DNA from 2 places in the Janthinobacterium sp. DSP2-3-3 genome. Region 2 is predicted to be linked to the other one. Evidence: predicted binding sites of a transcription regulator. Region 2 holds the regulator's gene; the other holds the start of a gene.
The links. Region 2 encodes FNR, which switches genes on or off when oxygen is low (the NO sensors DNR and NnrR bind a similar motif). Its sites were predicted from a motif close to TTGATNNNNATCAA; they were not measured.

Region 1: ACP7DE_RS03935 (universal stress protein) is a predicted target of FNR. The motif match lies at 8,310-8,323, and genes of this name have one in related genera.

Annotation. Positions count from the first base shown of each region.
Region 1 is NZ_JAFCWA010000001.1:820,053-836,004, reverse strand. Features, by position in the region: gene ACP7DE_RS03980 (DUF4198 domain-containing protein) at 1-573, shown strand, start outside; gene ACP7DE_RS03975 (FAD:protein FMN transferase) at 600-1,640, shown strand; gene ACP7DE_RS03970 (sulfite reductase subunit alpha) at 1,653-3,026, shown strand; gene ACP7DE_RS03965 (glutathione peroxidase) at 3,097-3,648, shown strand; gene ACP7DE_RS03960 (DUF2325 domain-containing protein) at 3,669-4,895, opposite strand; gene ACP7DE_RS03955 (hypothetical protein) at 4,936-5,262, opposite strand; gene hemP (hemin uptake protein HemP) at 5,348-5,545, opposite strand; gene ACP7DE_RS03945 (Crp/Fnr family transcriptional regulator) at 5,824-6,630, opposite strand; gene ACP7DE_RS03940 (response regulator) at 6,957-7,601, opposite strand; gene ACP7DE_RS03935 (universal stress protein) at 7,761-8,228, opposite strand; gene ACP7DE_RS03930 (protein phosphatase CheZ) at 8,696-9,553, shown strand; gene ACP7DE_RS03925 (chemotaxis protein CheA) at 9,553-11,433, shown strand; gene ACP7DE_RS03920 (S41 family peptidase) at 11,522-12,643, opposite strand; gene leuC (3-isopropylmalate dehydratase large subunit) at 12,982-14,385, shown strand; gene ACP7DE_RS03910 (lipoprotein) at 14,454-14,576, shown strand; gene leuD (3-isopropylmalate dehydratase small subunit) at 14,628-15,275, shown strand; gene leuB (3-isopropylmalate dehydrogenase) at 15,287-15,952, shown strand, end outside.
Region 2 is NZ_JAFCWA010000017.1:45,873-61,824, forward strand. Features, by position in the region: gene ACP7DE_RS25510 (heavy metal translocating P-type ATPase) at 1-2,056, shown strand, start outside; gene ccoS (cbb3-type cytochrome oxidase assembly protein CcoS) at 2,060-2,236, shown strand; gene ccoN (cytochrome-c oxidase, cbb3-type subunit I) at 2,475-3,902, shown strand; gene ccoO (cytochrome-c oxidase, cbb3-type subunit II) at 3,918-4,532, shown strand; gene ACP7DE_RS25530 (cbb3-type cytochrome oxidase subunit 3) at 4,534-4,737, shown strand; gene ccoP (cytochrome-c oxidase, cbb3-type subunit III) at 4,730-5,650, shown strand; gene ccoG (cytochrome c oxidase accessory protein CcoG) at 5,655-7,037, shown strand; gene ACP7DE_RS25545 (FixH family protein) at 7,092-7,616, shown strand; gene fnr (fumarate/nitrate reduction transcriptional regulator Fnr) at 7,620-8,378, opposite strand; gene ACP7DE_RS25555 (response regulator) at 8,618-11,692, shown strand; gene ACP7DE_RS25560 (TOBE domain-containing protein) at 11,694-12,461, opposite strand; gene ACP7DE_RS25565 (sulfate/molybdate ABC transporter ATP-binding protein) at 12,502-13,203, opposite strand; gene modB (molybdate ABC transporter permease subunit) at 13,221-13,892, opposite strand; gene modA (molybdate ABC transporter substrate-binding protein) at 13,910-14,668, opposite strand; gene ACP7DE_RS25580 (RHS repeat-associated core domain-containing protein) at 15,261-15,952, opposite strand, start outside.

The DNA.
Region 1 (15,952 bases), on a different contig from region 2:
CTGCGCAGCGTCTTCGATGTGAAAATGGAAAAGCCGGGCACGTATAAAGCGGCCATCGTGTCGCAAAACGTCATGGCCAGCTACAAGCAAAATGGCGAGCAGAAACGTTTCCGCGGCAACGAGGAAACCTTCAAGAAAGATATGCCGGCCGATGTGCAAGATGTGAAAGTCACGCGCACGGCCAGCCGCCTGGAAACCTTCTTCAGCAATGGCGAGACCAGCACGGAAGTGTTCAAGCCGACCGGCGTGGGCCTGGAATTCGTGCCAGTGACGCATCCGAACGACTTGCGCGCGGGCGAGAAAGCCACGTGGCGCTTCCTGGTCGATGGCAAGCCGGCAGCCAACCAGGCTTTCAGCCTGGTGCCAGGCGGCGTGCGCTACCGTGGCGTGCTGGGCGAAATCCGCCAGAGCACCGATGCCAAGGGCGAGATCACGTTTACGGTGCCGGCGGCCGGCATGTATTACCTGAGCAGCACCTGGCCGGCGGCCGCACCGGCCGTGGCCGGTCAGCCGCCAGCCATGCCGGAGCGCCGCATGACATACGCGGCCACCGTGGAAGTGCTGCCGCAGTAAGCGGCGGCCTCTTCACGAGCTCGCCGATGCGCCGGGTCTTGCTGCCGCAGCATATTTCCGATGAGGTCGCGCCGCCCGGCGCCGCGATCCGGGACTTGCGCGGCTTGGCTATGGGCACCAGCTGGTCGGTGCGCCTGCTGGAGTCCGCCATGCCGGGACGCGCGGGCAGCGCCGACCTGCAGCAAGGCTTGCAGCAGCAGCTGGACCTTGTCGTGGCGCAAATGAGTCACTGGAGCGACGAGTCCGACCTGGGCCGCTTCAATCTGGCCGAGCCCGGTAGCTGGCACAGCCTGCCCGCCGCCTTTTGCGAGGTGCTGGGCTTTGCCATGCACGTATCGCAGGCGTCCGGTGGCGCGTATGACCCGTGCGCGGGTGCGCTCGTCAACCTATGGGGCTTCGGTCCCCGCCATCGCTACGATGAGCCCGGCTTCCTGCCGCCGAAAGGTGACACGGTGGCGCTGCTGCTGTCGCAGCGCCAGCGCCGCCGCTTGGAGCTGGACTTGCCGGCTCGCCGCGCGCGCCAGCCGGGCGGCTTGCAACTCGATTTGTCGGCCGTGGCCAAGGGCTATGGCGTGGACCGCCTGGCCCGCTACCTGGACAGCCAGGGCATCCATCATTACCTGGTCGAAGTGGGCGGCGAACTGCGCGGCGCTGGCAGCAAGCCCGACGGCCAGCCGTGGTGGGTCATGCTGGAACAGGTTGATGGCGCCGCCGATAGTGCCGATAATGCACAGCATCCGCCGGAAATGCTGCTGGCGCTGCACGGCTTGTCCGTGGCGACTTCGGGCGATTACCGACGTTTCTTTCAGGATGGCACCGTTCGTTTTTCACACACCATTGATCCGCGCAGCGGCATGCCGATCGCCAATCAACTCGCTTCCGTTACCGTCGTGCACGCCGAATGCATGGCGGCCGACGCCTGGTCGACGGCCCTGACCGTGCTGGGCGTGGATGCCGGCATGGCCTTGGCCGAAGAGCAGGGTCTGGCCGCACGCTTCCTGCAGCGCGACGGCCATGGCTACCATGAAACGCTGAGCAGCCACATGCTGGCCATGCTCGACGAATGAACTATTAATTCCATGATTTTTACGCACGATACGACACGGCTGGCCTTGCTGGCCGCCCTGTCCCTCAGTTACGCGGGCGTGTGCCTGGCACCTTGGCTGCGCGCGCGCGCCAAGCGCCGCGCGTCCGACGCCGCCAAGGCGGCGCTGGCCGATAGTCCCGCCTGGCTGGTGGCGTATGCGAGCCAGACGGGCAATGCCGAGGAACTGGCCACGCAAACGGCACAGAGCCTGCAACTGGCCGGCATCCCTGTGCGCCTGTGCGCGCTGGCCGAAGTCACGGCCATTGATCTGCAACAAGCCGAACGGGCCCTGTTTTTGGTCAGCACGTATGGCGAAGGCGATGCGCCCGACAATGCGGCCGCCTTCATGGGCCGATTCATGACGCGCGTGACGGGTGAGCTGGTGCTGCCGCAATTGCATTACGCCGTGCTGGCCCTGGGCGACCGCAGCTACACTCACTTCTGCGGCTTCGGCCGCGCGCTCGATGCCTGGCTGGCGGCGCAGGGCGCCTCGCGCCTGTTTGAACGTATCGAGGTCGACCGCAGCGCCAGCGCCGCCATCGAGCAATGGTTCCAGCGCCTGAGCCACCTGGCCGGCACCAGCGACGCACCGGACTGGAGCGCCCCCGCCTTCGGCGACTGGCGCCTGACGCACAGGCGCTTGCTCAATCCGGACAGCGCCGGTGGCGCCATCTTTCATGTGGAGCTGGCGCCCGTGGTCGGCAGCCTGCCTGACTGGCAGTCGGGCGACCTGGTGCAAGTGGCCGTGCCGGCGGATTGCGCCCAGCCGCGCGAATATTCGATCGCCTCGATCCCGCGCGATGGCGGCGTGCACTTGCTGGTGCGCCAGCATGCGCATCCCGATGGTAGCCTGGGACTGGCCTCGGGTTGGCTGACGGCGCAGGCGTCTGTGGGCGACGTAGTGCAACTGCGCTTGCGCCAGCACAAACGCTTCCGCCTGGAAGACAATGCCCAACGGCCATTAATTCTGATTGGCAACGGCAGCGGCATCGCTGGTTTGCGCGGCCACCTGAAAAGCCGTGTGCTGGCCGGTCTGCGGCGCAACTGGCTGATCTTTGGCGAGCGTAACGCGGCCCACGATTTTCATTATCGCGAAGAAATTGAACACTGGCACGCCAGCGGTGACCTGCCGCGCCTGGACTTGGCGTTTTCGCGCGACCAGGCGGAGCGGATCTACGTGCAGGACCGCCTGCGCGGCAATGCAGACGAAGTCAAACTGTGGCTGGAGCAGGGCGCCGCCATCTATATCTGCGGTAGCCTGGCCGGCATGGCGGGCGGCGTCGACCAGGCCCTGCAAGAGATGCTGGGCCGGCCCGCGCTCGATGCGCTGGCGGCAGAAGGGCGCTACCGGCGCGACGTGTACTGAGTTTCTTGACGGCGCCAGCGCGTTCGCGCGCACACAGCTATGATGATTGTTTTATCCAAGGAGACCCATCATGAGCGACAGCATTTACGACATTCCCTTGCGCCGCATCAATGGCGAGCTTACCAGCCTGGACGCGTATCGCGGCAAGGTGGTGCTGGTGGTCAATGTCGCCTCCGCCTGCGGCTTGACGCCGCAGTATGAAGGATTGGAAAAACTCTACGCCGACAAGCAGGCCGAGGGCCTGGTGGTGGCCGGTTTCCCCGCGAATGAATTCGGCGCGCAGGAGCCGGGCAGCAATGCCGAGATCGCGGACTTTTGCCGCGGCACCTTTGGCGTGCAATTTCCCCTGTTTGAAAAAATCGTCGTCAAGGGTCCGGGCCAGCATCCGCTGTACCAACGCCTGGTGCAGGAACAGCCGCAAGCGCAGGAAAAGCCGGGCAGCGATTTCCGCGCCAAGCTGGCCGGCTACGGCATCACGCAGGAGCAGCCCAGCGATGTGCTGTGGAATTTCGAGAAGTTTTTGATCAGCAAGGATGGCAAGGTGGTGGGGCGTTTCGCGCCCGACACCACGGTCGACGATGCGATTTTGCGCGAGGCCATCGACCGCGAGCTGGTGGCATAAGCCCACCGCCCTGTGCCGTATTACTCTGCCGTGCTCAGCACGGCAGGTTCCATTTCCCCACTGACTTGCTGCAAGCCACGCGCCAGGCTGGAGATGCTGGGGTTGTCGATGAAGACGCAACGCTTGCCCGTGCGCTTGCAATAATCTTTTACGCGCCAGTAGGCGCTGTGGCTGATGCAGCCCGTCTGGCAAATCACCAGGTCGGCCGCTGCCAGGCTCGAATCGAGCAGGTTGGCATTATCTTCCAGGCCGCCGTCGTGGTGGGCGAACTGCGCGCCGACCCGCTCGATCAAGGCGCGGTAGGTGGCGACATTGCCGCTGCGCCCGCCCACGCACAAGACGCTTTGATCGACCAGGCGGATCGGCATTTTCAGCTTGCCGCCCGTCGACACTTCCAGCTTCGGCGCCGGTGGCGGCACGGCGGCGGTCGGACGTGGCTGGGCCTGCTTCAATTCCGTGATTTGCTGGCGCAATTCCTTTTCGCGCTCATCCATTTGCGCCAGGCGCTCGACCAGGCGCGTGCGCGATTCCAGCGCCGGGATGGCGGCCTGCAGCTGCGCCAGATCAAAGCGCAAGCCATCGATCACGCTATCCTTGCCGATAGCTTCGGCTCGCGTGCGCAGCAGCACCGCTTCCTGGCGTTCCAGCTCGCCCGTTTTTTCCATCAGCATGGCCTGGCTGCGCTGTTGCAGCTTGGCCAGTTCGTGCGTCAGGCGCGCATTGTCTTCCTGCAAGGCCGTAAATTTGCCCATGTCGGCGCGCACGCAGGCGCCGGCCTGGTGCTGGATCATGTGCAAGTCGCGGCACATCTGCTCTTCCAGTTCGGCATCGCAGCGCGGATGCGTCAGGCCGGCCCAGAAGGCGCCCGACACGTCGCCGTTGGCGACGGCCGTGCGCCACAGCTCGGCCACTTGTTCGGTGGTCTTGGCGCCGCGAAAGCGCAGGATCACGGGGGCGTAGCGGCGTTCGAGTTCCTTTTGCAGGGCTTCGGACAGGCGGTTGCGCGCACCGCATTCCGTCACGGCGCCCACGTGCACTTCGTAGTCGTCGGCCAGCACGCGCCCGCCCGTCATCTTGCCCACCAGCTTGCGCAGGTAGCCCAGCGGCAAGCCCACGCCGACCAGCGGGCAATGGCAAGTATGCGACAGTTCCCACAGTCGGCGGCGGCGCGAAGCGAGCGCGGCTGTTTCGCCCTCGCCGCTGGAACAATTGCTGATGACGGGCAGGGACTTGTCTTTGTCACACATGGCGATATCCTGTTAGGCGATGGGAGGTGTTGAAGAGAAATTATTGCGGCAGGGGTGAAACAGGGCGTTTGGCGCTCAGCAGGCGTGCCAAGCGCTCAAACAAGGTGGTCTTGGGCGGCGCAGGGCAGTGCAGCGCCACCAGGGCGGCCCATTGCTGCGACAACTGCTGGCAGGTCGCTTGCAGCACGGGCCCCAGGCCGGGCGAATTGGACAACACTTGCAGGTGGCGTTCGATGACACCCGCCAGTTTCTCGCAGGGACTGCCCGCATGGTAGTGCGACATCAGGTGCAGCACGGCCGACAGCAGCAATTCAGGCTGTTGGCCCTGCGGGGACGGAAACATCGGGGAAGGTCGGTCGTTCGCCATCAAACACTCCTGTGCGGTGGTTTAGCTGGCTGCGCGCACGGAGCGCGACTGGCTGGCGAGTGTGGTGACTGGCTGCCGTGCTGCTTCAGGCAGTCAGGATCAGCTTGTTCAATTGGGTGACGCGCAGGCGATAGATTTTGCCGCTGTGCTCAATTTCCACTTCGCGGCCCTGCTGCAGTAGCGCTTCGCTGGTGATGCGGCGCGCCGGTTGCGCCATGCTGACGGGAGGACGGACGTGGGCGCTAGCGGCATCCTGGATCAAGGCTGGTTTTGAGCTTTGCATGTTGGGCTTTCTTTATCTCAGTTGAGAATGATTCGTATTTGCATTATTGTTGAATGTGGCCCAAAAAGCAAGGCCTATTTGTGCGGAATTTGCGCTTTTTTACGGCGGCACGGCACCTTGGGCGAGGGCGGTGCGCCGGGTGCTGCGCAAAGGCGGCCGCAAGCGCGGCGCGGAAGGGGAGCGGCAGCAAAAAAGACCCGGCAAGGCGGTGCGCGCCTTGGCCGGGTCAAGCCTGTGCCAAGCTTGAAGGAAATCTTTTTGGGGCGTTATTTGGGGCGTTAAATGGTGGCCAGCAATTGCGCCGAGGCGGTGGCTGCGGCGGCGGTGTCGGCCTTGAGCTTGGCGGCGGCCAGCTGCTTGGCGCGCGAACGCGAGGGCGGCAGACGGCGCAGGGTTTTCAGGGCGTCCGGATCCTTGATGCCGATGGTGCGCTGGTCGACCGTGATCAGGCCGATTTCATTGAAGGCGGACAGGGTACGGCTGACCGTTTCCAGCGTCAGGCCCAGGTAGCTGCCAATTTCATGGCGCGTCATGCGCAGGTTGAACAGCTTGCTCGAGTAGCCCATCTGCGCGAAGCGGTCGGCCAGCGAGACGAGGAAACGCGCCACGCGGGCTTCGGCGCTGAGGGCCCCCAGCATGCCGATCATCGCCTGTTCGCGCACCAGTTCGCGGCTCATCACGCCGTACATGACATTTTCCAGCTCCAGGTGCACGCGGCCCAGTGCCGTCAGCTTCTTGAACGGCAGCAGGATCAGGTCGCAGTCGGACAGGGCCACCGCTTCCGAGGAGTAATGGCGCGAGTGGATGCCATCGACGCCCAGCATGTCGCCCTTCATGGGAAAGCTGAGTACCTGCTCATTGCCGAATTCGTCGATGAGCACGGTTTTCAGGAAGCCCGAATTGACGATGTACAAGGTGTCGAACGGCTGGCCGATGGTGTGCACGCGCTGGCCCGTCTTGAATTGCACGTGCTGGAACAGCAGTTCGTCGGCGGCAATGGTGCAGGCGCTGGAGATATGCAGCAGGTCGCACACCTCCTTCAGGTTCGACCAGAGCCGACCCTGGCGCTGACGCCCCGCTTCCATCGGAGAGGAGGGGGCCAGCGATGGAGAGGCAGCGCGGGTTTCAGGCGTTTGCGTGGACAGCATGTTCATCTCCTGGTGACAGGTAGTTCAGAGTTGAATGACAAGGTGCGCAGGACGGCGGGCGGGCAAGGGTCGGCGGCGCGCGTCCAGGCTGGTAATGCTCAATTCGCTGAAGACTTGCTGTGTGATGAAATAACTTCCCAGCAACTTGATTACTGGTTTCAGTATGCCAACAACCGTATGCAATTCATATCAGCAGTGGCTGAATATGACAGTAGGAGCTGTGGCAATTGATGTAGGATTGTTCCTACGCGCTGGCGCGCCAGTCAGGTCTTGAAGGGGGACAGCAGACGGTGCGCCACGGCATACTGGACCATTTCCGACAACGAACTCATGCCCATCTTTTGCATGATGCGGGTCTTGTGCGTACTCACCGTCTTCACGCTCAGGTGCAGATTGTTGGCGATTTCCGTGATCGACTTGCCCGCCACCAGCAGGGAAAAGACTTCGAACTCGCGGTCCGACAGCTGTTTGTGCAGCAAGCTTTCATTTGGCATCATGATGTTGAGCACAAGCTGCTCTGCCACCTCTGCGCTGATGTAGGGGCGCCCCGACGCCACCTTGTGGATGGCGCCCACCAGCTGGGTGCCCGCGCTTTCCTTGGTCAGATAGCCTTGCGCTCCGGCGCGGATGGCGCGCACCGCATATTGCTCTTCCTCGTGCATGGTGAGGATCAGGATGGCCAGCTTGGGCGCCTCGCTGCGGATTTGCCGGATCAGATCGACGCCGCTGCGGCCCGGCATCGACAGGTCGAGCAGCAACAGGTCGAAGCCGCCCTGGCGTACGTGGTTGAGTACCTCAAAGCCATCGATGGCTTCGCCTACGATGTCGATGTCCGGCGCGCCGTCAAGGATGCGCTTCAATCCTTCTCGCATGATGGTGTGGTCGTCGGCAATCACAATACGTATCATAGGCGCGCAATCTGGAGGCGTGTATTTTTCCCTGGCCGTTTCGTTGCGGCCGGCCGGGTGTTAAGAAACGAGAAACGTTGCTATTTTAACTGAAATGGTCGCAGTTTTGCCTTTTACCCGATATATGGGCTGCGGCGGCCTGCTAGGCCATGTGACCCCTTATTTTGATGGGGGTTCCTTGATCAGCCTATGCACGAGCACCGGTAATTTCGAGTGCGATAACACTTTATTGGTCACGCTGCCAAGCAGCAATTGGCCCCAACCGCTGCGGCCATGCGAGCCCATGAAAATCAGGTCGCATTGCTGCAATTGCGCCACTTCCACAATTTTCAGGGCGGGGCTGTCGGAAAAGGCGGTCAGGCCCGTCGCTTCCAGGCCGTGTTTGGCGGCAGCGTCGAGGATGGGCTGCCAGTGGTCGGCGCCCGCCTTGCGCATGGCGATGCGGTATTCCTCCTCGCTGGGATAGCTTGGGGGAATGATTTCGATATACACCGGGTACTGGTATTCGGGCGCCACGTACACGGCAAGAATGTCGGCTTGCATCTGTTCGGCAAAGGCAACGCCGGCACAGGCCGTCAGGTTGGAGACGGTGGAGCCGTCCGTGGCGATCAGAATTTTCTTATACATGGCAGGTCCTTTGGCAGTGACTCAGCGCGTGCAACGCCCCTTATTGTAGGCGCGGCGGCAGCATGGTATTCATGTAAAGACTTGATAATTATCAATACTATTGCACCTTCAGTATAGACAACATTAGCAGAAAGATCGTGTTTTAGCCGCAACGATATCCTTGGCGTACTGTTGCGCAGGCGCCCGCGAGCAGGATTTCTTGTGCGGCGCGTGGTCTTGCAGGCACGCCAATGGTAGTATTTCAAAATACAACGGTAGGAACACTTATTTCCTGGCGGAAAAGCTCTTATGAGCCAGCTTTACACCAGGAAGCGCGTTTTGAGATTTACCAACAGGGCGGCGCCCTGCTACACTCGCACCATCGCAGCGGTATTGCCTCAAATCATCTTAATCGAGAAATTGTGGGTATCAGTCTGTAAAACGCACAGTTCAGGCGGAATTTTGACAAATTATGGAGAAGCAGGGATATGACCAACGCCGCTGATGATTTTGATGCATTATTCGATGAAGTATCTGCGCAAAGTGCGGCCGCTCCCAAGCCCGCGCCTGCCGCAGCGCCCGCAGCCGTGATCGCGGACGATGATTTTGACGCGCTGTTCGATTCGGTGTCGGCCAGCGCCGCCGTGCCGGCAGCCGTAGCGGAAGCGCCAGTCGCCGCCGTGCCGGAAGCGCCACCTGCGGCTGCCGCAGGCGTGCCTGGCGAAGCGGCCGATCCTGTCGACCAGTCCGACAAGCCGATGTTCGAACGCCTGGGCGGCATCGTGCGCCTGCTGCACGATTCGCTGCGCGAACTGGGCTACGACAAGGCGTTGACGGAAGCGTCGTCGCAGATCGTCGATGCCCAGGACCGCCTGGAATATGTCGCCACCCTGACGGAACAGGCCGCCAACAAGGTCCTGAATACGCTCGACGAAGGCATGCCGGCGCAAGATGTGCTGTCGAAGAAAGCCAAGGACATGGACAGCCGCTGGACGGCGCTGTTCGATGGCAAGCTGAGCCTGGCAGAATTCAAGGCCCTGGCCGGCGATACGCGCCAGTTCGCGCAAGCCGTTGCCGAGGCAACGGAAGCGGAAAAAGCGCGCTTGCTGGAAATCATGATGGCGCAGGACTTCCAGGACATCACGGGCCAGCTGATCAAAAAAGTGGTCAACATCACCAAGACGGTGGAGCACGAGCTTGCCCAGCTGCTGCGCGACAACGCGCCGGCCGAAGTGCGCGAAAAATTGGCGCAAAAGCCGGTGCCGCTGATGCAGGGCCCGTCCGTGCCGTCGGTGGCGCTGGACCAGGATAATGTAGACGACCTTCTTGCGGATTTGGGATTCTAATGGACGATATGCTCAAGGATTTCGTCGTTGAGGCGATGGATCTTGCGGTTAATGTTGAAGAGCACTTATTGCGCCTCGAGCGTGATCCCGACAACAAGGAAACACTGAATGCCGTGTTTCGTTCCTTCCACACCATCAAGGGTGGCGCCGGCTTCATGGGCTTGCCCGCGCTGGTGGCGGCCTGCCATCTGACGGAAAACCTGTTCGACGCTTTGCGCACGGGCGCCGCGCCGGTGACGCCGATCGCCATCGAGGCGGCGCTGCAAGCGTCCGGTTTCGTGGCCGACCAGCTGACGGAACTGGCCAACGGTGCCGCGCCGGAAAGTTTGCCGGCCATGCCGGAAGAGTTGGAACACATCCTGACGAACGCCATCGAAGGCAAGGGTATAGACGCACCTGCACCTGCACCTGCCGCTGCCGTGGTGACGCAAGCCACCGCGCCCGTTGCCGAAGTGGTCGTGGTGGCGCCAGCCGCCGCTGTTTCCACCGCCAGTGCCGATGGCCTGGACTGGGAAGGCATGTATAACGCGGTCGTGCCGGCCGGTAGCCAGGTCGCTGCCGCACCGGCCTCCGCCGTCGCCGCTGCGCCTGCTGTCGTGGCCGCCGCCCCTGCTGCCGTTGCCAAGCCGGCCGCCAAGGCCTGGGATGGTGCGGAACGGCGTGAAGATCGTCCGGAAGTGCGTCATGCCGCTCCCGTCAAGGAAGACAGTATCCGCGTCGACGCCGTCAAGCTCGACGCACTGCTGGAAGTGGCCGGCGAGTCGGTGCAGGCTGCCAACCAGGCTGCCGTGCTGCTCGAACGCTTGCTGCAATTCAAATTTGAAGGTCAGGCCGCCACCCTGATGGCGACCCTGGCGGAAACCCTGGAACGCGCTTCGCGCTACTCGACCGAGCTGCAGCGGGCCACCCTGGCCACGCGCATGCAGCCTGTCGGCCGACTGTTCCAGAAATTCCCGCGCCTGGTGCGCGAACTGGCGAAAGACCTGGGCAAGGATGTCGAGCTGACCATCGAAGGCGCGGAGACAGAAGTCGACCGCGTGGTTGTCGACAGCCTGTACGATCCACTCGTGCACATGCTGCGCAATTCGCTCGACCATGGCGTCGAATCGCCGGAAGCGCGCCTGGCTGCCGGCAAGCCCGCCAAATCGTATATTTCGCTCAAAGCCTGGCAGGAAGCCAACAGTGTCATGATCGTGCTGCAAGATGATGGCAAGGGCATGGACCCGGCCTTCCTGCGCAGCAAGGCCCAGCAAAAAGGCCTGATCAGCGAAAACGCGCAACTGAGCAACGACGAATGCTTCCAGCTGGTGTTCCTGCCGGGCTTCTCGACCAAGGAAGTGGCTTCCAGCGTCTCCGGACGCGGCGTGGGCATGGACGTGGTCAAGACGGCCGTGGAGAAAAACCGCGGTGCCATCCACATCGAGTCGTCGCTGGGCAAGGGCACCAAGTTTGCCATCCGCCTGCCGATCGAGCTTTCCATCGTGCCGACCATGCTCGTGTCGACGTCGGGCGCCGCGCTGGCGCTGCCGATGGCGGTGGTGCAGCGCGTCGTCGAATTGCCGGAAACCTTCATGGAAGTGGGCGGCGCGCCCGTGCTGAAAGACCAGGGCCGTCCATTGCCCGTGCGTTCGCTGGCCGGCGCCCTGGGCTATGAATCGTGCAGCGAGCGCGTGGGCATTGTTGTTGCTGCGCCACAGCCGTACATTCTTGCCGTGGCAGCCGTCGATGGCACGGCCGACCTGGTGATCAAGCCGATGACGGCCATCACCGTGGAAGGCATTACCGGTACTGCCCGCTCGGCTGAAGGCGAGCTGGTGCTGGTAGTCGGTCTGTCGTTCCTGATGGACGGGTGTAGAGGTAGTGTGCGTTTAGCTGCCTGAGTCTGCGCTTGCTCCTATCAAAGCCCGCTGCGTCGATATGCAGCGGGTTTTTTTATTGCTGAATCACACGGTAGATTCACTGCTGCCATTAACGTAAACTACCGCCTTCCAGCCAGCGCTGCACGCGCACGATTTCCTGGGCGCGCTCCGCCTCGTCCTTCGGCGGCGGCAGGTAGATGTCGGGCATGATGCCGCCCAGGTCGACCTGCAGCTGCGGCAAACGGGCCGAGCGCGAGGTGGCGTACATTAACTGGCGTATCCCTGAGGGCAAGGCATGCAGGCGCAAATTCGAGTAATCGAGGGTGCCATTGCTGTTGCGCCCGATCAGTTTGACGTGAAAACTTTGCCGCGCTGCCAGCAGGAATTCTTCGCAGGAGCTCGCGCAATCGCGGTCGACCAGTACCGCCACGCGGGCCGGCTGCATTTTCTTTCTGGGAAAACTTCCATAGCTGACAGGTCCATCGGCTTGTTGCGTCACGAACTGGCCTGATGCGACGCTGCGCATACGGGCGACGGCATGCTCACTGTATGTCGTGCACGAGGTATCACCGGGGGCGAACAGCGCGCAGATATCTTCCTGTCCGGCGATATTGGCAGGCGTGGACAGCCATTCGCCACCCACGCTGACGATCTCGCCTGAGCTGATCCATGGCAGTAGCGGCGCATAAGTGCTATCACTACCACCATTATTGAGCCTGACATCAATGATCCAGTTGGGGCGGGTGGCAAGATCGTGGCGCTTGCTTGTCAGTAAATCAGCGATTGCGTTGCTGTACCGAGGAAAAAAACTGGGTAGTGTCAGTAACGCGGTCCGAGGTGACAGGAGTTGCAGCGATGGCTCTCTTTGATCAGTATTTGCCGTTGCCGTTGCCGTTGGCGTGGAGGGCGGCGCTGGTTTGCTGTGCTTCAATGTCGTGCTGGGCACGATCTGCAGATGGCCTGTGCGCCATTTACTCAGATAATTGGCCAGTACTACATTACAAGCAGATTCATCATTAGTGTTTTCCGCGGCCTCGCTTGCGCTTGCCAGCGCCAGGTCGAAATAGGCCTGGCCCTTTTGCGCCAGGTGGGCGCGTGCGCCCGTATCGTTTTCCAGCAGGAAGGGCCCAATGGCGCGCAAGTCCTGTACGCAGCTTTCTCCTGGCGCGGCGGCGACCGCGTGCGTGTTGGTCAGGGTCAGGGCGGCCAGCGCCCATAAGTGCAGTTTCATTCAGGTCCTCATCGCTTGTAAGCGCGTGCGGGGGCGCGCGCCTGTCGTTATTGTCGAAATACAATACACGAAAGGTTAAGGAAAAAGTATCAATTTCTGATTCCGCCGTGACTCGTTCGGCAGCTTGCCTGCGGATGGGGCCGGCATGCCGCCAATGTGCCGATATCGGCAATTTCCAGCTCATATATAACAATGTGGCCAAACTTTGTATCGCCAATCCCACGCTTTTACCTGTTTCGGTTCTGTATTGCGCAATATATGGCATAATCCCTGTGGATCACCGTATGACTTGGTATCACTTGATCACTTAAACAGGCTGTGGCAACGCTGCATAAATCATGATGAAGACGCTTTACGACAAACTCTGGGAATCCCACGTTGTTCGGGCCGAAGATGATGGCACGACAATTTTGTACATCGACCGGCACCTGCTGCACGAAGTCACCAGCCCGCAAGCCTTCGATGGGCTCAGCGTGGCGGGGCGCCAGCCGTGGCGTATTTCCGCCAACCTGGCCGTGGCCGACCATAACGTGCCCACTACCAGCCGCGTCGACGGCATCGCCGACCCGGTTTCGCGCCTGCAGGTAGAAACGCTGGACAAGAACGCCAAGCACTACGGCTTGACCTACTTCAACATGAACGACAAGCGCCAGGGTATCGTGCATGTGATCGGCCCCGAACAGGGCGCGACCTTGCCCGGCATGACGGTGGTGTGCGGCGACTCGCACACGTCCACGCACGGCGCCTTCGGCGCGCTGGCGCACGGCATCGGCACGTCGGAAGTGGAACACGTGCTGGCCACGCAAACCTTGCTGCAAAAGAAATCCAAATCCATGCTGGTGCAAGTCGACGGCGCCTTGCCGGCCGGCGTGACGGCCAAGGATATCGTGCTGGCCATCATCGGCAAGATCGGCACGGCCGGCGGCACGGGCTACTGTATCGAATTCGGCGGCTCGGCCATCCGTGCCCTGTCGATGGAAGGTCGCATGACGGTGTGCAACATGGCCATCGAGGCGGGTGCGCGCGCCGGCATCATCGGCGTCGATGACACCACCATCAATTACGTCAAGGGCCGCCCGTTTTCCCCGGCCGGTCCGCATTGGGAGCGCGCCGTGGCCTATTGGCGCACCCTGCATTCGGATCCGGGCGCCCGCTTCGACCTGGTCGTCACACTCAATGCCGCCGACATCGTGCCGCAAGTGACCTGGGGCACGTCGCCCGAAATGGTAATCGGCATCGATGGCCGCGTGCCGGACCCCGACCAGGAAAAAGACAGCGTCAAGCGCGATGCGATGGAAAAGGCGCTGGTCTACATGGCCTTGAAACCGAATACCGCCATCGAAGACATCCGTATCGACAAGGTCTTCATCGGTTCCTGCACCAATTCGCGCATCGAAGACTTGCGCGCGGCCGCTGCCGTGGTGCGCGGCAAGTACCGCGCCTCGAACGTCAGCCTGGCGCTGGTGGTGCCCGGTTCCGGTCTCGTCAAGGACCAGGCCGAGCGCGAAGGCCTGGATCGCATCTTCAAGGATGCCGGTTTCGAGTGGCGCGAGCCGGGCTGCTCCATGTGCCTGGCCATGAATGCCGACCGTCTGGAACCGGGCGAACGCTGCGCCTCGACCTCGAACCGCAACTTCGAAGGCCGGCAAGGGCAGGGCGGCCGTACCCACCTGGTGTCGCCCGCGATGGCGGCGGCGGCGGGTATCGCCGGCCACTTTGTCGACGTGCGGGGCTTGCGATGAGGGCAGGGACTGGCGCCGCTGGCGTACACTAGCGCTCCCAGTCCCTTACTTACTATCAAGAAATCATCATGAAAAAACTCTTCGCCCTCCTCATCGCCACCGTCATCCTGTCTGGCTGCAACACCGTCTCCGGCATTGGCCGCGATGTGCAGAAAGTCGGCCAGGTCGTCACTGGCGCCGGCGGAAAATAAACCGTGACGTGCCGGCGCCCTGCGCCGCCCGTCCTACCGAGTAGAAACAGCATGGATAAATTTACGCTTTACGAAGGCCTGGTGGCCCCGCTGGACCGCGCCAACGTCGACACCGACGCGATTATCCCGAAGCAATTCCTGAAATCGATCCACCGCAGCGGTTTCGGCCCCAACCTGTTCGACGAATGGCGCTACCTCGACCATGGCGAACCGGGCCAGGACAATAGCCGCCGTCCGCTGAACCCGGATTTCGTGCTTAACGAGGGGCGCTACCAGGGCGCCTCGATTTTGCTGACGCGCAAGAACTTCGGCTGCGGCTCCTCGCGCGAACACGCGCCGTGGGCCCTCGATCAATATGGCTTCCGCGCCATCATCGCGCCGTCGTTTGCCGATATCTTCTTCAATAACTGCTACAAGAATGGCTTGCTGCCCATCGTGCTGTCGGAAAGCCAGGTCGAGCACCTGTTCAATGAAGTCAAGGCTTTCCCCGGCTACCAGCTGGTGGTGGACCTGGAACAGCAGTGCGTGCGCACCAGCAATGGTTCCGTCTCGTATCCATTCGAGATCGATGCCTTCCGCAAATATTGCCTGATGAATGGCCTCGACGATATCGGCCTGACCCTGCGCCATGCGGACGATATCCGCGCCTTCGAAGAACGCCATCTCGCTACTCAACCGTGGCTCGCCAACGTCATTTAATCGATAAAAATATGAAAATTGCAATTTTACCCGGCGACGGCATCGGCCCTGAAATTGTCGCGCAAGCCGTCAAGGTCTTGAATGTGCTGGGCGAATCGTTCGAGCTGGAAAGCGCGCCCGTGGGCGGCGCCGGCTATGCGGCCCATGGCCACCCTTTGCCGGAAGGCACGCTGGCCCTGGCCAAGGCGGCCGATGCCGTGCTGTTCGGCGCCGTCGGCGACTACCAGTACGACAATCTGGAGCGCCAGTTCCGTCCCGAGCAAGCGATCCTGGGCTTGCGCAAGAACCTGGGCCTGTTCGCTAACCTGCGTCCGGCTATTTTGTATCCGGAACTGGCGGGCGCCTCGACCCTGAAGCCGGAAGTGGTGGCGGGTCTGGACATTCTGATCATCCGTGAATTGACGGGCGATATTTATTTTGGCCAGCCCCGCGGCGTGCGCGAGTGCCCGGACGGTCCGTTCAAGGGTCAGCGCGAAGGCTTCGACACCATGCGCTATGCGGAGGGCGAAATCCGCCGCATCGCCCACGTGGCCTTCCAGGCCGCGCAAAAGCGCGACAAGAGGCTCACCAGCGTGGACAAGGCGAACGTGCTGGAAACCTTCCAGTTCTGGAAAGATATTGTCATCGACGTGCACAAGGAATACCCGGATGTTGCGCTCGATCATATGTATGTTGAT
Region 2 (15,952 bases):
GGAGCGCCTGTACGTGCGCTGGAGCCGCGCGCAGTGCGAGCCGGGCGACATCCTGCAAGCCGTGCGGCAAGTTGGCTACACGGCTTATCCATATGACGCCGTGCGCCATGGCGAGCGCCTGCAAAAGGCCAGCAAGACCCTGGGCCGCCAGCTCTTCGTGGCGGGCCTGTCGATGATGCAGGTGATGATGTACGTGGCGCCCGCCTACCTGGCCGCCGAGGACGGCACCCTGGACGACAATATGGCCAGCCTGATGCGCTGGGCCAGCCTGCTGCTGACCTTGCCGGCCATCTGCTATTCGGCCATGCCCTTCTTCCAGGGTGCCTGGGCCAGCCTGCGCGCACGCACCCTCGGCATGGACGTGCCCGTGGCGCTGGGCATCCTGGCGGCCTTCTTCGGCAGCGTGGTGGCGACCTTTACGGGCCGCGGCGAGGTGTATTACGACTCAGCCACGATGTTCATCTTCCTCTTGCTGTGCAGCCGCTATTACGAGCTGCAGGCGCGCCGCAAGGCCGCCTCGGCGCTGGAACGCCTGCAGCACGCCTTGCCCGCCTCGGCCTCGCTGATGGCGGGCTTTCCCGACAACCGCGCCACCACCCTGGTGCCGGCCGGCACGCTGGATGTGGGCGACATCATCCTTGTGAAACCGGGCGAGGCGATCGCCGCCGACAGCGTCATCATCGAAGGCACGAGCGCGCTCGATTTATCTCTGCTGACGGGTGAGAGTGCGGCCCAGCGGCGCAAGGCGGGAGAACAGGTGCCGGGCGGGGCCATCAACGCCAGTGCCGTCCTGACATTGCGCGTACTGAAACCGGCGCGTGAAAGCACCCTGTCGGACCTGTTAAAACTCATCGAGCGGGCCGGCAGCGGAAAGCCGCAGATCGCGCAGTGGGCCGATAAAGTGGCGGCCTGGTTCGTGCTGGGCCTGCTGCTGTTTGCCGTCGCCGTGTTCGCCTTCTGGAGCTGGCACGATGCGTCGCGGGCCTGGCCCGTGGCCATCGCCGTGCTGGTCGTGTCGTGCCCGTGTGCATTATCCCTGGCCACGCCGACGGCGCTGGCGGCCGCCACCGACAGCCTGCTGCGGCGCGGCGTGCTCATCGTCCAGCCGCATGTGCTGGAAACCCTGCACCGCGCCACCCATATCGTCTTCGACAAGACGGGGACTTTGACCCTGGGCCGGCCTGTGCTGCAGCAAATCGAGGGCCTCGGCAACATGACGGAAAACGCTTGCCTGCAACTGGCCGCCGCGCTGGAAGCGGGCAGCGCCCATCCGCTGGCGCAGGCGATCCTGGCTGCCGCCGAAGGATTGCCAGGACAGCAGCCGCGCGCGCATGCGGAACAATTGCAGGAAGTGCAGGGCCAGGGACTCGAAGGCGTGATCGATGGCGTGCGCTACCGCCTGGGCAATGCGGCCTTTGTCGCCGCCATCGCCGGGCCGCCGCTGGGCGACACGGCCGTCGGCATGCAAGGCATGACGCCGCTGTACCTGGGCACGCAGGGGCACTGGCTCACGCGCTTTTTGCTCAGCGATGCGCTGCGCCCGGAAGCGCGCGAAGTGGTCGAGTATTTCCATCGGCGCGGCAAGCAAGTCGTGTTGCTGAGCGGCGACCAGGAAGCGCTGACGCAAAGCGTGGCGGCGCAGCTGGACATCGCCACGGCCTGCGGCGAATGCCTGCCCGATGAAAAGCTCGATTTCGTGCAGCAATTGCAGGCGACGGGCGCCGTCGTGGCGATGGTCGGCGACGGCATCAACGACGCCGCCGTGCTGAGCGCGGCCGACGTCTCGTTCGCCATGGGTTCCGGCGCCGCGCTGGCGCAGGCGCATGCGGACACGGTGCTGCTCTCGAGCCAATTGGTTTCCGTGCTCGATACGGCGCAAACGGCCGCGCGCAGCATGCGCATCATCCGCGAAAACCTGGGCTGGGCCACCCTGTACAATCTGACGGCCATCCCGGCCGCCGCGCTGGGTTTCCTGAACCCCTGGCTGTCCGGCGTCGGCATGGCTGCCAGCTCGGCGGTCGTCATCGCCAACGCCCTGCGCCTGCGGAAAGCCTGAACCATGGAAGCACTCTACCTTCTCATCCCTTTAAGCGTCGTGGTCGTCTTCATCGCCCTGTGGGTGTATTTCACCGCCTCCGACAGCGGCCAGTTCGACGACCTCGTCGGACCGGGCCTGCGCGTGCTGCAGGACGACGATACGGCCGTCAAACCGCCGCCCGACGAACCGCACGCTTGACTTTTCCACACCCGGCACGATGGTACCCAGCCATCGTTGGCATACGCTTTTTGACACAGGTCAAGCACCTCTTGCAGGGATCTTGCATGGCTTTTTTTATCCAAATCAGCATTTATTTCGATGCCAGTTAGCTACCCTTATTTCATCCTGGGAATTTTGATCCACATCAAAGTTTTTTCGCGGGCAAACACTTACTCTCTGGCCACCATCATAAATAGTAATTCCAGGGAGAGTCTTTGTGGATCAATCGCTGAACTATAACTACAAGATCGTGAAGCAATTCGCGGTCGCTACTGTGGTATGGGGCATCATCGGCATGCTGGTTGGCGTTATCATCGCCGCTCAGTTGGCCTGGCCTGCCCTGAACCTCGACATACCTTGGCTGACATACGGACGTTTGCGTCCGCTGCACACGAATGCGGTGATTTTCGCCTTCGGCATCTGCGGCCTGTTCGCCACCTCGTACTACGTTGTACAACGCACCTGCCAGGTGCGCCTGTTTTCCGACAAACTGGCCGCTTTCACGTTCTGGGGCTGGCAAGCGGTGATCCTGTGCGCCGTCGTCACCCTGCCCATGGGCATGACGCGCGGCAAGGAATACGCCGAACTGGAATGGCCTATCGCCATCCTCATCGCCGTCGTCTGGATCGCTTACGCCATCGTGTTCTTCGGCACCTTGATCAAGCGCAAAGTCAAGCACATCTACGTGGCCAACTGGTTCTTCGGCGCCTACATCCTGGCCGTGACGATTTTGCACGTGGTCAATGGCGCCGTCATGCCAGCCTCGTTCACCAAGTCGTATTCCGCCTATGCGGGCGTGCAGGACGCCATGATCCAGTGGTGGTACGGCCATAACGCGGTGGGTTTCATCCTCACCGCCGGCTACCTGGGCATGGTCTACTACTTCATCCCGAAACAGGCCGAGCGCCCCGTGTACTCGTACCGCCTGTCCATCGTCCACTTCTGGGCGCTGATCTTCACCTACATGTGGGCCGGCCCGCATCACCTGCATTACACGGCATTGCCTGACTGGACGCAATCGATCGGCATGGTCTTCTCGCTGGTTCTGTTGGCACCAAGCTGGGGCGGCATGATCAACGGCATCATGACCCTGTCGGGCGCGTGGCACAAGCTGCGCACCGATCCGATCCTGAAATTCATGATCGTCTCGCTGTCGTTCTACGGCATCGCCACCTTCGAAGGTCCGATGATGTCGATCAAGACCATCAACTCGCTGTCGCACTACACCGACTGGACCGTTGCCCACGTACATGCGGGCGCCCTGGGCTGGGTGGGCTTCATCACCATGGGTTCGATCTACTATCTGCTGCCACGCCTGGCGGGCCGCACGCAGATGCACAGCACGCGCCTGGTCGACGTGCACTTCTGGGTGGCCACCATCGGCATCGTGCTGTACATCGCGGCAATGTGGATCGCCGGCGTGATGCAGGGCCTGATGTGGCGCGCGGTCAATCCGGACGGCACCCTGACCTACACCTTTGTCGAAAGCGTGAAAGCAACATATCCGTACTACGTGGTGCGCGTGGCCGGTGGCCTGCTGTACCTGTCGGGTATGTGCATCATGGGCTACAACACCTGGATGACCTTGCGCGGCAGCAAACTCCCCGTCGCCCGCATTCCGGAACTGAACGCGGCGCACGCCTGATAGGAGCAAAAGCAAATGAAATTTTCACATGCATGGATTGAGAGAAACCCCTGGCTGCTGATCGCCCTGGTCACGGTGGTGATCAGCATCGGCGGCGCCGTCGAGATCATTCCCCTGTTCTTCCAGAAGAGCACGACGGAACCGGTCGCCGGCCTGAAGCCGTATTCGCCGCTGCGCCTGGCGGGCCGCGACATTTACGTGCGCGAAGGCTGCTACAACTGCCACTCGCAGATGGTACGTCCGCTGCGCGCGGAAACGGAACGCTATGGCCACTATTCGGTCGCTGGCGAGTTCGTGTATGACCGTCCGTTCCAGTGGGGTTCCAAGCGCACGGGGCCGGACCTGGCCCGCGTGGGCGCCCGCTACAGCGATGAATGGCACCGCACGCACTTGAACAACCCGCGCGACGTGGTGCCCGAGTCGAATATGCCGGCCTACCCATGGCTGGCGAAGACCAAGCTGGTGCCTGACGACATCATGCCGAAGATGCGCGCCCTGCAACGCCTGGGACAGCCGTACAGCGATGCGGAAATCACCGCCGGCCCGGCGCAGCTGCAGGACAAGACGGAAGAAGACGCCCTGGTCGCCTATCTGCAAGGCCTCGGTACATTAATCAAAACAAGGAATTAGCATGGCAATCGAAAACCTGTTTGACAGCGCCAGCAGCGTCATGACGGTGGTTTCCTTTACGACGTTCGTAGGCATCCTGTGGTGGACTTTCAGCCGCAGCAACAGCGACTTCGACGCGGCGGCGCACCTGCCGTTCGCCGATGACGCATTGGACTATCCGGCCGAGGCCGAGATGAGCGTGGCAAAGGAGCGCAACCATGGCTGACTTTACCAATGGCTTCTGGAATATCTACATTATCGTGCTGTCCTTGCTGGGCATCATCGGCTGCGGCGTGCTGCTGTACTCGCAGTCGAAAATCAAAGTGGTCGACGGCGCGCCTGCCGACGGCACCACGGGCCACGTCTGGGACGAGGACTTGAAGGAACTCAACACGCCAATGCCGCGCTGGTGGATGTGGTTGTTCTACATCACCATCGTCTTCGCCCTGGCGTATCTGTTCCTGTATCCGGGCCTGGGCAACTATGCCGGCAGCCTGGGCTGGAAATCGACGGGCCAGTACGAGGAAGAGCTGAAGAAGGCGGAAGCCGACTACGGCCCCCTGTTCAACAAGTACCTGAGCCAGGACTTGAAGACGGTGGCCGCCGATCCGCAGGCGCAAGCCATCGGCCAGCGTTTGTTCCTGACCTACTGCGCGCAATGCCACGGTTCGGATGCGCGCGGCAACAAGGGCTTCCCCAACCTGACCGACAAGGACTGGCTGTATGGCGGCGAACCTGACATCATCAAGACCACCATCCTGCACGGCCGCAATGGGCAGATGCCACCGATGGGCGCCGCCCTGGGCTCCGAAAAGGATGTCGAGAACGTGGCCCATTATGTGCTGAGCCTGTCCGGTTCCACTTCGGACCCCGTCAAGTCGGTGCTGGGCAAAGCCAAGTTCGGCGCCTGCATGGCCTGTCATGGCGCCGATGCGAAGGGCAACCCGATGCTGGGTTCGCCGAATCTGACGGACAAGATCTGGCTGTATGGCGGCAGTGCCGATACCATCATGGAAACCGTACGCAAGGGACGCAGCAACACCATGCCGGCCTTCAGCGATTTCCTCGGCGAGTCCAAGGTACACGTGCTGTCGGCCTATGTCTGGAGCCTGTCGAATCCCCAGACGCCCGTGAAATGATGTAATGGAACCTCAAGTCATCAAGATGTATGCGGCCCGCGAGCAAATCTACCCTCGCGAGGCCAAAGGACGCTACGCTACCTGGCGATGGGTATGCGTATGGCTTACCCAGCTGGCGTTCTACGGCTTGCCGTGGTTGACCTGGAATGGCAGGCAAGCCCTGCTGTTCGATTTGACCACGCGCAAGTTCTACATTTTCGGCGTCGTGCTGTGGCCCCAGGATTTCATCTATCTGGCGGCCCTGCTGATCATCTGTGCGTATTTGTTGTTCCTCGTCACGGCCATTGCCGGGCGGGTGTGGTGCGGGTTCTCTTGCCCGCAAACGGTATACACGGAAATCTTCCTGTGGGTCGAACGCCGCATCGAAGGCACGCGCAGCGCGCGCATGGCCCTCGACAAGCAGGGTCCCTCCGTGCGCAAGGCCTTCAAGAAGACGGCCAAGCACCTGGTGTGGGGCGCCATCGCCCTGTGGACGGGCTTTACCTTTGTCGGCTACTTCACGCCGATCAAGGAACTGGCGCAGGCGGTGACCACCTTGAATTTCGGTCCCTGGGAATGGTTCTGGGTCTTGTTCTACAGCCTGGCAACCTACGGCAACGCGGGCTGGCTGCGCGAGCAGGTGTGCAAATACATGTGCCCCTACGCGCGCTTCCAGAGCGCCATGTTCGACCAGGACACGCTGATCATCACCTACGATACCAAGCGCGGCGAACCGCGTGGCGCCATGAGCAAGAAGGCCGGCAACAACGACAAGCTGGGCGATTGCATCGACTGCACCCTGTGCGTGCAGGTGTGTCCGACCGGCATCGATATCCGTAACGGCCTGCAGTATGAATGCATCGGTTGCGCCGCCTGCGTCGATGCCTGCAACAGCGTGATGGACAAAGTCGAGCGGCCACGGGGCCTGATACGCTACAGTACCGACCATGCGATGGAAAACAACTTCAATTCGAAGCAGATACGCCAGCGCGCCATGCGTCCGCGCGTGCTGATCTACACTTCCATCCTGGCCCTGATCATCATCGCCGTGTGTACTTCGCTGGCCTTGCGCACGCCCCTGAAAATGGACGTGATCCGCGACCGCGGTTCGATGGGACGCGAAGTGGAAGACGGCATGATCGAAAACGTCTACCGCCTGCAGATCATGAACACCTCGGAGCAAAGCCAGCATTTTAAAATCAGCGTCTCCGGCTTGCCGGGCCTGACCTTGCTGACGCGCGAAGAAGTGATGTTGCAGCCGACGGAAACGCTGGGCTGGCCGATCCGCCTGCGCGTGCCGCACGGGGTCGGCGAAAAGGGCTCGAACAAGATTGCGATCGAATTGCACTCGCTGGACGACCCATCGCTGCATGTACGTGAAAGCGCGGTATTCATCGTGCCGCGCTAATGTAGGAAGGCCAGTCCCCGCATGGGGACTGGCTGATCAAACAGGAGAAATATCATGTCCGACAGTCTCAAGCTGCAAGCACCCGTTGCACCGTGGTACAAGCATCGCTGGCCTTGGCTGCTGATGATCGGCCCAGGCTTGTCCGTGGTCGTCGGCAGCTTCATGGGATATATCGCGTTTACGCAGCCCGATGCACTGGTGGTGGGCGACTATTACAAGCAGGGCAAGGCAATCAACCAGGATTTGAAGCGCGACACGATCGCCAGCAACCTGGCGATGGATACCAGCTTATCCTATGATGTGGCGCACGCGCGCCTCAGTGGTTCCGTGCACAGCTTCGGCAAGGCTTACCAGGGTCCGCTGCAGCTGCATCTGGCGCATGCGACCTTGCCGGAAAAGGATATCAAGCTGCTGGTGCAGCCCGATGTGGCCGGCAACTTCTCGGTAGCGCTGCCGATGCTTGAGCGCAGCCGCTGGCAAGTGCTGGTGGAAAACGATAAACGCGAGTGGCGCCTGTCCGGCATCTGGACCTGGCCCCTGCAGCGCAGCATCGCGCTGCATGCTGACGCAGAGCTGTAAAGCTTACTTGCAGACGTCGGTACCAGCCGTAATGGCTTTCAACTTGGCGGGCTGCAAGATTTCAATTTCGCGATTCGAGACGCGCAGCCAGCCTTCCTTCTTGAACTTCGACAGCAGACGGCTGACGCTCTCGATGGTCAGCCCCAGGTAATTGCCAATTTCCTCGCGCGACATGCGCAACTGAAATTTGCTGGCCGAATAGCCGCGCGCTTCATAGCGTGAGGCCAGGTTGACGATAAAGGCGGCAAAACGCTGCGTCGCCTGCATATTGCCCAGCAACAGCATCACGCTTTGCTCGCGCGTGATTTCCTGGCTCATCATGCGGTGGAAATGGCGCAACAGGGTCGGCATATTGCCCAGCAATTGTTCCAGGCTGGAAAACGGTATTTCACAGACTTCGCTGTCTTCCAGCGCCACGGCATTACAGTGGTGGCGGTCGGCGCTGATGGCGTCCATGCCCAGCAGTTCGCCGGCCATCTGGAAACCCGTCACCTGCTCTTCGCCACCCGGATTGATCTGGTACGTCTTGAAGTGCCCCAGGCGGATCGCATACAGGTTCTGGAACGAGTCGCCGATGCGGAACAGCGAGGCGCCGCGCACGATCTTGCGGCGGCGGCCGATGATCTGGTCCAGCCTGTCCATATCGCCCACATCGAGGCCCATCGGCAGGCACAATTGATGCATGCTGCAGGTCGAGCATCGCGCACGCAACGCTTCCACGTTCACTATGGGCAAGGTGGGAGTGAGTAGCGCTTCAGTCATGTTGATACCTTTTAGAAAATGCAATAACAAGTTTACTGCATACACGGTTGCCGTGTGCCAATTTCACCGCAATTGCGCTGAATAAACGACGTTCTGACTTTAATTATATGGCAACATCGTCAAAAGCCCATGCGGGGAGGGCAATTTGCGCCGCACCGCTTGCCAAGCTCGGGTATTGATAGGAAAATTCCTGACAGCATTATCTGCCGCCTGTGCCGCCCGGTACTGAAAAGGAAATCATGAAGCCTCTCGGCATTAAAGCAAAAGTCGCGCTAGCCACCAGCCTGACCTCGATCGCCATGATCGCGCTGGTCACCATGATCCAGGTGCAGCACATGCGCGCCGACTTCACCAAAGTGCTGCTGAGCCAGCAATCGGCCCTGATTACCCGCACCGCTGCCGAGCTCGACGACAAGCTGGGCATGCTGCTGCAGATCGTCGCGCTGACGGCCAGGCAGCAGCCGCCGGAATTGATCGCCCAGCCCGCCCAATTGCGCGAATACTATGCGCGCCGCGCGATGCTGGTGCTGTTCGACGACGTGCTGGTGCTCGATGCGCAAGGCGCCATCGTGGCCGACATGCCGCGGGTCGCGGGACGCGCCGGCATCAACGTCGGCGAGCGCGAATATTTCCAGACCGTCGTGCGCACGCGCCAGCCCATGATCACCGAGCCGATGCTGGGCAAATCAAGCGGCATGCCCATCGTGCAGATGGTGGCGCCCGTGCTCACCGCCGATGGCCAGGTGGCCGGCGTGGTGATTGGCGTGCTGCGCCTGTACAAGGATAACCTGCTGGGACGCCTGCGCTCGGAAAAGATCAGCAAGAGCGGCTATTACTTCATCCTCACGCGCGGCGCCGTGCCGCGCTACGTGCTGCATCCCGACACCAGCCGTTTGCTGCAGCCGCGCCAGCCGAACGCCAACCTGACGACCACGCAGTTGCTGAAGGAAGATGGCGAAGGCAGCATGGTCAGCACCAACAACCGCGGCATCACGGCCGTCAACAGCTTCAAGCGCCTGAAATCCGTGAACTGGCTGCTGGGTGCCTCGCTGCCCGTCGAGGATGCCTTCGAACCCTTCGATGGCGTACTGTACCGGCTGGTACTGTGGAGCATCCTCGCTTCGCTGCTGGCTGCTTTTGTTCTGGGCTGGGTCACCGTGCGCCTGCTGTCGCCGCTGGTACGCCTGCGCGACACCCTGCTGGCCCTGCGCACCAGCGGCAACCGCTTCACTCCCGTGCCGGTGCAGCAGCGCGACGAGATCGGCGAACTGACGGAAGCGTTCAACGGCCTGATGAGCGAACGCGACCGCCTGCAGCAGGAGCTCGAATCGCGCGCGGCAGAGCTGGAACAGGAGCGTGACCGGGCCGAGGCGGCCAACCGCGCGAAGAGCGATTTCGTGGCCAACATGAGCCATGAAATCCGCACGCCCCTGAATGCCGTGCTGGGCATGGTGTACTTGCTGGGCAATACCAAGCTCGATACGGAACAGCGCAAGTATCTGACCATGGTGCGCGTAGCGGGCCAGTCGCTGCTGGGCATCCTCAACGACGTGCTCGATTATTCGAAGATCGAGGCGCGCCGCATGGAATTGTCGCCCGTCGAATTCGATCTCGACGAAGTCATGAATACCCTGGCCACGACGATGACCATGAATGCGGGCGAAAAGGAGCTGGAACTGGCCATCGCCGTCGAACCCGACGTGCCGCGGCGCCTTGTGGGCGACGCCCAGCGCCTGCAGCAGATTCTCGTCAACCTGGCCGGCAATGCCATCAAGTTCACCGAGAGCGGCGAAGTGGTGGTGGCCGTCAGTCTGGCCGAGAGCGAAAACGGGCGCGCCTGGCTGCGCTTCGAAGTGCGCGACACGGGCATCGGCATGACGGAGCTGCAGCAACAGCAGCTGTTTTCCGCGTTTTCACAGGGCGACCAGAGCATCACGCGGCGCTTCGGCGGCACGGGCCTGGGCCTGGCCATCAGCAAGCAGCTGATCCACATGATGGGCGGCGACATCGCCGTCGCCAGCAGCGAAGGCAAGGGCAGCCGCTTCTGGTTCAGCGTGCCGTTCGACATGCTGGCGCAGCCGGCTGAAACGCGGCGCACGCCGGCCTTGGGCCAGCTGCGCCTGCTGGTGGCCGACGATAACCGCACCACGCGCGAACTGATCGTCAAGCTGATCGAGGCGTGGGGCTGGCTGGCCGACGAAGTGGACTCCGGCTTTGCCGCCATCGAACTGTACCGCGAACGCCTGGCGCAGCAGCAGCCCTACGACGTGGTGCTGGCAGACTGGCACATGCCCGTCATGGACGGCCTGGCCACGGCCAAGGCCATTCGCCAGGCGGCCATCGGCCAACGCCAGCCCATCGTGGTCATGGTCAACGCCTTCGCGCGCAACCACCTGGAGGAAATCTCCAGCGCCGCCGAGGCCGATGTCGTGCTGATGAAGCCGATCACGGGATCGAGCCTGTTCGATGCCCTGCACCAGGCGCTGATCACCAAGAACGACGGCGGCGAGCAGCGCATCTTGCACCAGCCGCTGGGCACGGAGCTGGCCGGCGCGCATTTCCTGCTGGTGGAAGACAATCATTTGAACCAGGCCGTGGCGCGCGGCATCCTCGAGCACATGGGCGCCACCCTGGACGTGGTGGGCGACGGCTTGCAAGCCGTGGAACGGCTGCGCACGGAGGCGCTGCGCTACGACATCGTGCTGATGGACATGCAGATGCCCATCATGGACGGTTTCAGCGCCACCCACATCATCCGCACGGAACTGCGTTTGAGCCTGCCCGTGATCGCCATGACTGCCGGCGTGCTGGCGTCCGAGCGCGAGCGCTGCATGACGGCCGGCATCAGCGATTTCATCGCCAAGCCCGTGGTGGTGGAAGAGATGATGGAAGTCATCCTGCGCCACCTGCCCAAGCGCCCGCAAGTGCAGACGGCCGAGCCGGCGCCCGTTGCCGATGAGGAAGTGTTTTCCATGGCGCCGCTGATGCGCGTGATGGGGCGCGATGCAAAGGGGCGCGGCGTGCTGCGGCGCATGGTGGAAGACGCGCTGAACAAGGGCATGACGCCCGCGCGCGACGCCGAAACAGCGTTGCAGGAGGACCGCCACAGCGACGTGGCGCGCATCCTGCACGGCGTGCGCGGTTCCGTCGGTACGCTGGGCACGAAGCGCCTGATCCGCGCCGCGTTTGCCACCGAGGAAGCCATCGACGCGGGCCGCCTGGACGAGGTGCCGGCGCTGCTGGCGCACACGGCGCAGGAACTCGAGCAGGCGCTGGCCGCCGCGCGGGAGTGGCTGGCGCGCTTACAAGATTAAATCAGGCGGGCACGCCCAGGATCACGCTAGACGCTTTGAAAATCGCCGTCACATTGCTGCCGATCTCAATGCCCAGGTCAGTGCTGCTCTGGTTCGTGATGATGGCAGCGATCGTGCCGCCACGCGGCAAGTCCAGCACCACTTCCGTGTTGACGGCGCCCGTCTGCACGCGGGTCACCAGTCCGGCCAATTGGTTGCGCGCGGAAAAGCGCGCTCCTTCGCCATCGAGCACGAGGATGATAGACGACGCCTTGATCAGCGCAAACGCTTCCGCGCCCGGCACCAGGCCCAGGCTTTCGCTGCTGCCCTGCGTGACGATGGCCACGATGTGCTGGCCGCCTGGCAATGCCAGGGTGACTTCATCGTTGACGGCGCCCTGTTTCAGTTCGGCAACTTTGCCCAGGAATTGATTACGTGCCGTGGTTTTCATGGCCATTCTCCGTATGAGTAAAAGATCGTCGGCGATGCCTTCCGCCTGGCTGCCCAGCTGGCGCAGGTAGCGGGCATGCTCGCGCTCGATGATACGGAAATTGTCGACCAGCTGGCGCCCCCGTGGGGTGAGCCGCGTGCCGCCGCCGCCCTTGCCGCCCGTCAAGCGCTCGACCAGCGGCTCGCCAGCCAGGTTGTTCATGGCGTCAATGGCGTCCCAGGCCGCCTTGTAGCTCATCTTGACGAGTTTGGCCGCCTGCGTGATGGAGCCGCATTCGGCGATGGCGCCCAGCAATTCCACGCGGCCGACGCCGCCCAGGTGCTCGCCGCCCACCGTCATCCATACCGAGCCTTGCAGGCCGATTTCTGCTGCCGCTGATTTATCCAATGCGTTCACCCAATGCCCTATTTTCTTCCATGCTGTCAATTTGTCCGTCACGCAAGTACAACACATGCTCGCCCAGCATGCGCGCATCTTCCGGATCATGTGTGATCAGGATCATGGGCACGTCCAGGCGCTGCTGCCACTGGCTCAGTTCCAGACGCATTTTGACACGCAGGGCCGGATCGAGGGCGGCAAACGGCTCGTCGAGCAGCAGCGCGGCCGGCTCGGCCACGAGCGCCCTCGCCAGCGCCACCCTTTGGCGCTGGCCACCGGACAACTCGTCGGGGAACTGGTGCGCCAGTTCCTGCAAATGAAACGCGGCGAGCCAATGCTCGACTTTCTGCAATTTTTCGCGCGCGCGCGGGTTGAACCAGCCCCGTGCCAGGCCGAAGCCCACGTTCTGGCGCACCGTCAGGTGCGGAAACAGCGCGTAGTCCTGGAACAGGTAGGCCACGTTGCGCTGCTGCGGCGGCAGGTTGATGCCGGCGGCGGAATCGAACAGGGTACGGCCATTCAGGCGGATATGGCCGGCGTCCGGTGTCAACAGTCCGGCAATGGCTTTCAGGGTCATGCTCTTGCCGGCGCCGGACGGGCCATACATGGCGATGCGCTGGCTGCTGGACGTGCATTGCACCTGCAGCTCGAAGCGGCGTTTGCCGGAGCGCAAGGTGGCGCGAAGGTCGAGGTCGAGTTGCATAGGCGTCATCATCAGTGTCATTTGTGCGCAATGCGCCCGGGCGCCAGACGGCCGGCCGACAACAGCACCACGATGCAAACGGCAGAAGTAATCAGCACCAGGGTGTTGGCGACGTCGTCCTGGCCTGCCTGCACGGCTTCATACACGGCCACTGACAAAGTTTGTGTCTTGCCGGGAATACTGCCGGCCACCATCAGGGTGGCGCCAAACTCGCCCAGCGCGCGCACAAAACCCAGCAGCACGCCGGCCAGGATGCCGCGCCAGGCCAGCGGCAAGGTCACGCGGAAGAAAATCGCCATTTCCGAGATGCCCAGCACGCGGGCCGCCTGCTCCAGTTGGCCGTCGACCGCCTCGAAGGCGGCGCGCGCCGGCTTGAAAACAAGGGGAAAGGCGACCACCGTGGAGGCGATCACGGCGCCCTGCCAGGTAAAGATGAGGTTGATGCCGAAGTTGTCTTGCAGCCAGATGCCCAGCGTGCCGCGCCGGCCCAGCAGCACCAGCAGGTAATAGCCGAGCACGGTGGGCGGCATCACCATCGGCAGGGTCAAGAGGGCGTCGAGCAGCTCACGCCCGGGAAATCGCGTGCGCGCCAGCAGATAGCCCGTGCCGATGCCGAGCAGCAAATTGAGCGCCGTGGCCCAGGCCGCTACTTTGAGCGACAGGGCCAGCGCGGTCCAGGCAATATCCATGCGGGCGCGTGCCTAAGTTATGGTTTCTTGAATCCGTACTTGGCGAGGATGGCTTGCGCCGGCGCCGTCTGCAGGTAGCTGACGAAGCGCTTCGCTTCGGCGGCATTGCCGCTGCTCTTGATGGTGGCGATCGGGTACAGCACGGGCGCCTCGAGCGGCACCTCCAGCACGACGTTGACTTTATCCTTCATGATGGCCGCGTCGGTGGCGTAGACAAAGCCCGCATCGACTTCGCCGCGCGCCACATAGTCGAGCGACTGGCGCACATTCTGCGTGCCGATGGCTTTAGCTTGCACGGCGTCCCACAGCTTCGCCTTTTTCAGTGCGCCTTCCGAATAGCGGCCGACGGGCACGCTGGCCGGGTTGGCGATGGCCACGCGGGTCACGCCCTTGTGCGTCAGGTCGCTCAAGCTCTTGATACCCAGCTTGCTATCGTGCGGCACGATCAGCACCAGGCTGTTGCTGACGAAGTCCATGCGGTCGGTCGGCAGCACCAGGCCCTGCTTTTGCGCCGCATCCATGGTTTCCTGGTCGGCCGAGGCAAACACGTCCACGGGCGCGCCCTTGACGATCTGCTGCAGCAGCACGCCCGAAGCGGCGAAGTTCAAAGACACCTTGCTGCCCGGATACTGCGCCTCATAGCTTTGCGCCGCATCCTTGAACGCATTCGTCAGACTGGCCGCAGCCGACACCACCACTTCGCCGGCCAGGGCGGACGAGGCGACGGTGGCAAGCAGGGCGGCGCCGAAGAATTGGGCGAGAGGGGTGAGGCGCATGGTCGTATCCTTGTAAGTGAACGGTGAACAAGGAGCGTAATATACACTTATATATAACGTTATGCCATGGCATGGGTCAAGCAATGGCAAAGAGCAAATGCGGAAAAATGCAGCCAGTGCCGGGAAATGGCAGCTGGCTGCGGTACGTCAATACCACCTGACAGCAGAGAATCGATCACCTTTTCCCAGCCTCGCAGGCAATGCTTTTTTTTGCGCGGGCGATGCAGAACTTGTCTTGATGCATTGTATTTTTACGCCGCCTGCCTGTCTTCCGACATCGGCACAAACCGTTGCGCATAATTTCTTCCCATCGCCATCGATCGCCCTCTGCTCCAGTGGCGTGACGACAGGTTCATCACCCATCGCACGCCAGAGCCGATCGCGGTTTCGGGAACGAGCCCCAGCTTCGCAGAGAGTTCATTGCACCTACTCAGTGGCCCCTTCGCAAGCAGCAACTTCGTAATCCCACCGCCCACCGCGGTCCAGGCAGCTATCAATCGACGCTTCCCGCTTGATCCATATTCCGGCAGCAATGAGCACTGCCGCCAGAAGCAAGAGAACACCTATAAGAAACGGTCGTTTCATCATTTCCTCAATAAGAATTAGACAAACCGTTAGGGCGGAACGTGCTGCACACGGCCTCACACGTCCCTCCTGAGCGTGCCTCTGAGCGGCCTGCCATGTTGGCAACTTGATCGGCTGCCGAAGCACTCGGCGGGTCCAATTTCACGTATTGGTCACCCCCCTCGCGGACGTCCGAGATAACGCAAGCTGTCTTCTCACCGACCCATCCCCTCTGAGTTGCTTCGCAGTTGGCTTTGCAGTGGAAGTACTTGTCAGCGCCAATCGTGTTAGCAGTTCGCATGTCATTGTAATTGCGCGTGAAATCACGTGTGGCACCGGAAATCTGATTAGTGAAACCTGGCATGGGCCAAATGCTGCGCATGAAATCCCGGAACGCAACTGCTCCAGCCGGAGGTTCTAGCCCCGTAGGATCAACGAGACTAACTGGATTGCCACTCACATATGCGTAGGTATTGATTCCCCCAGTCAACCCGATGGGATCGCTCTGCAAATACCTTCCCAGCGATGCATCATAGTAGCGGTGCCAGTTGTACCACAGGCCCGATTCGGCATCGTAGTACTGGCCCGGGAAGCCGAGATTCAAGCCGCCAATCGTGTCGACGATGACGGCGCGGTCAAATGCGGCATTGGCGGCGCGCCATACAACGGCACCACTGGCATTGCTCATGGCTTCGGGGCGACCCAGGTGATCGTTATGAC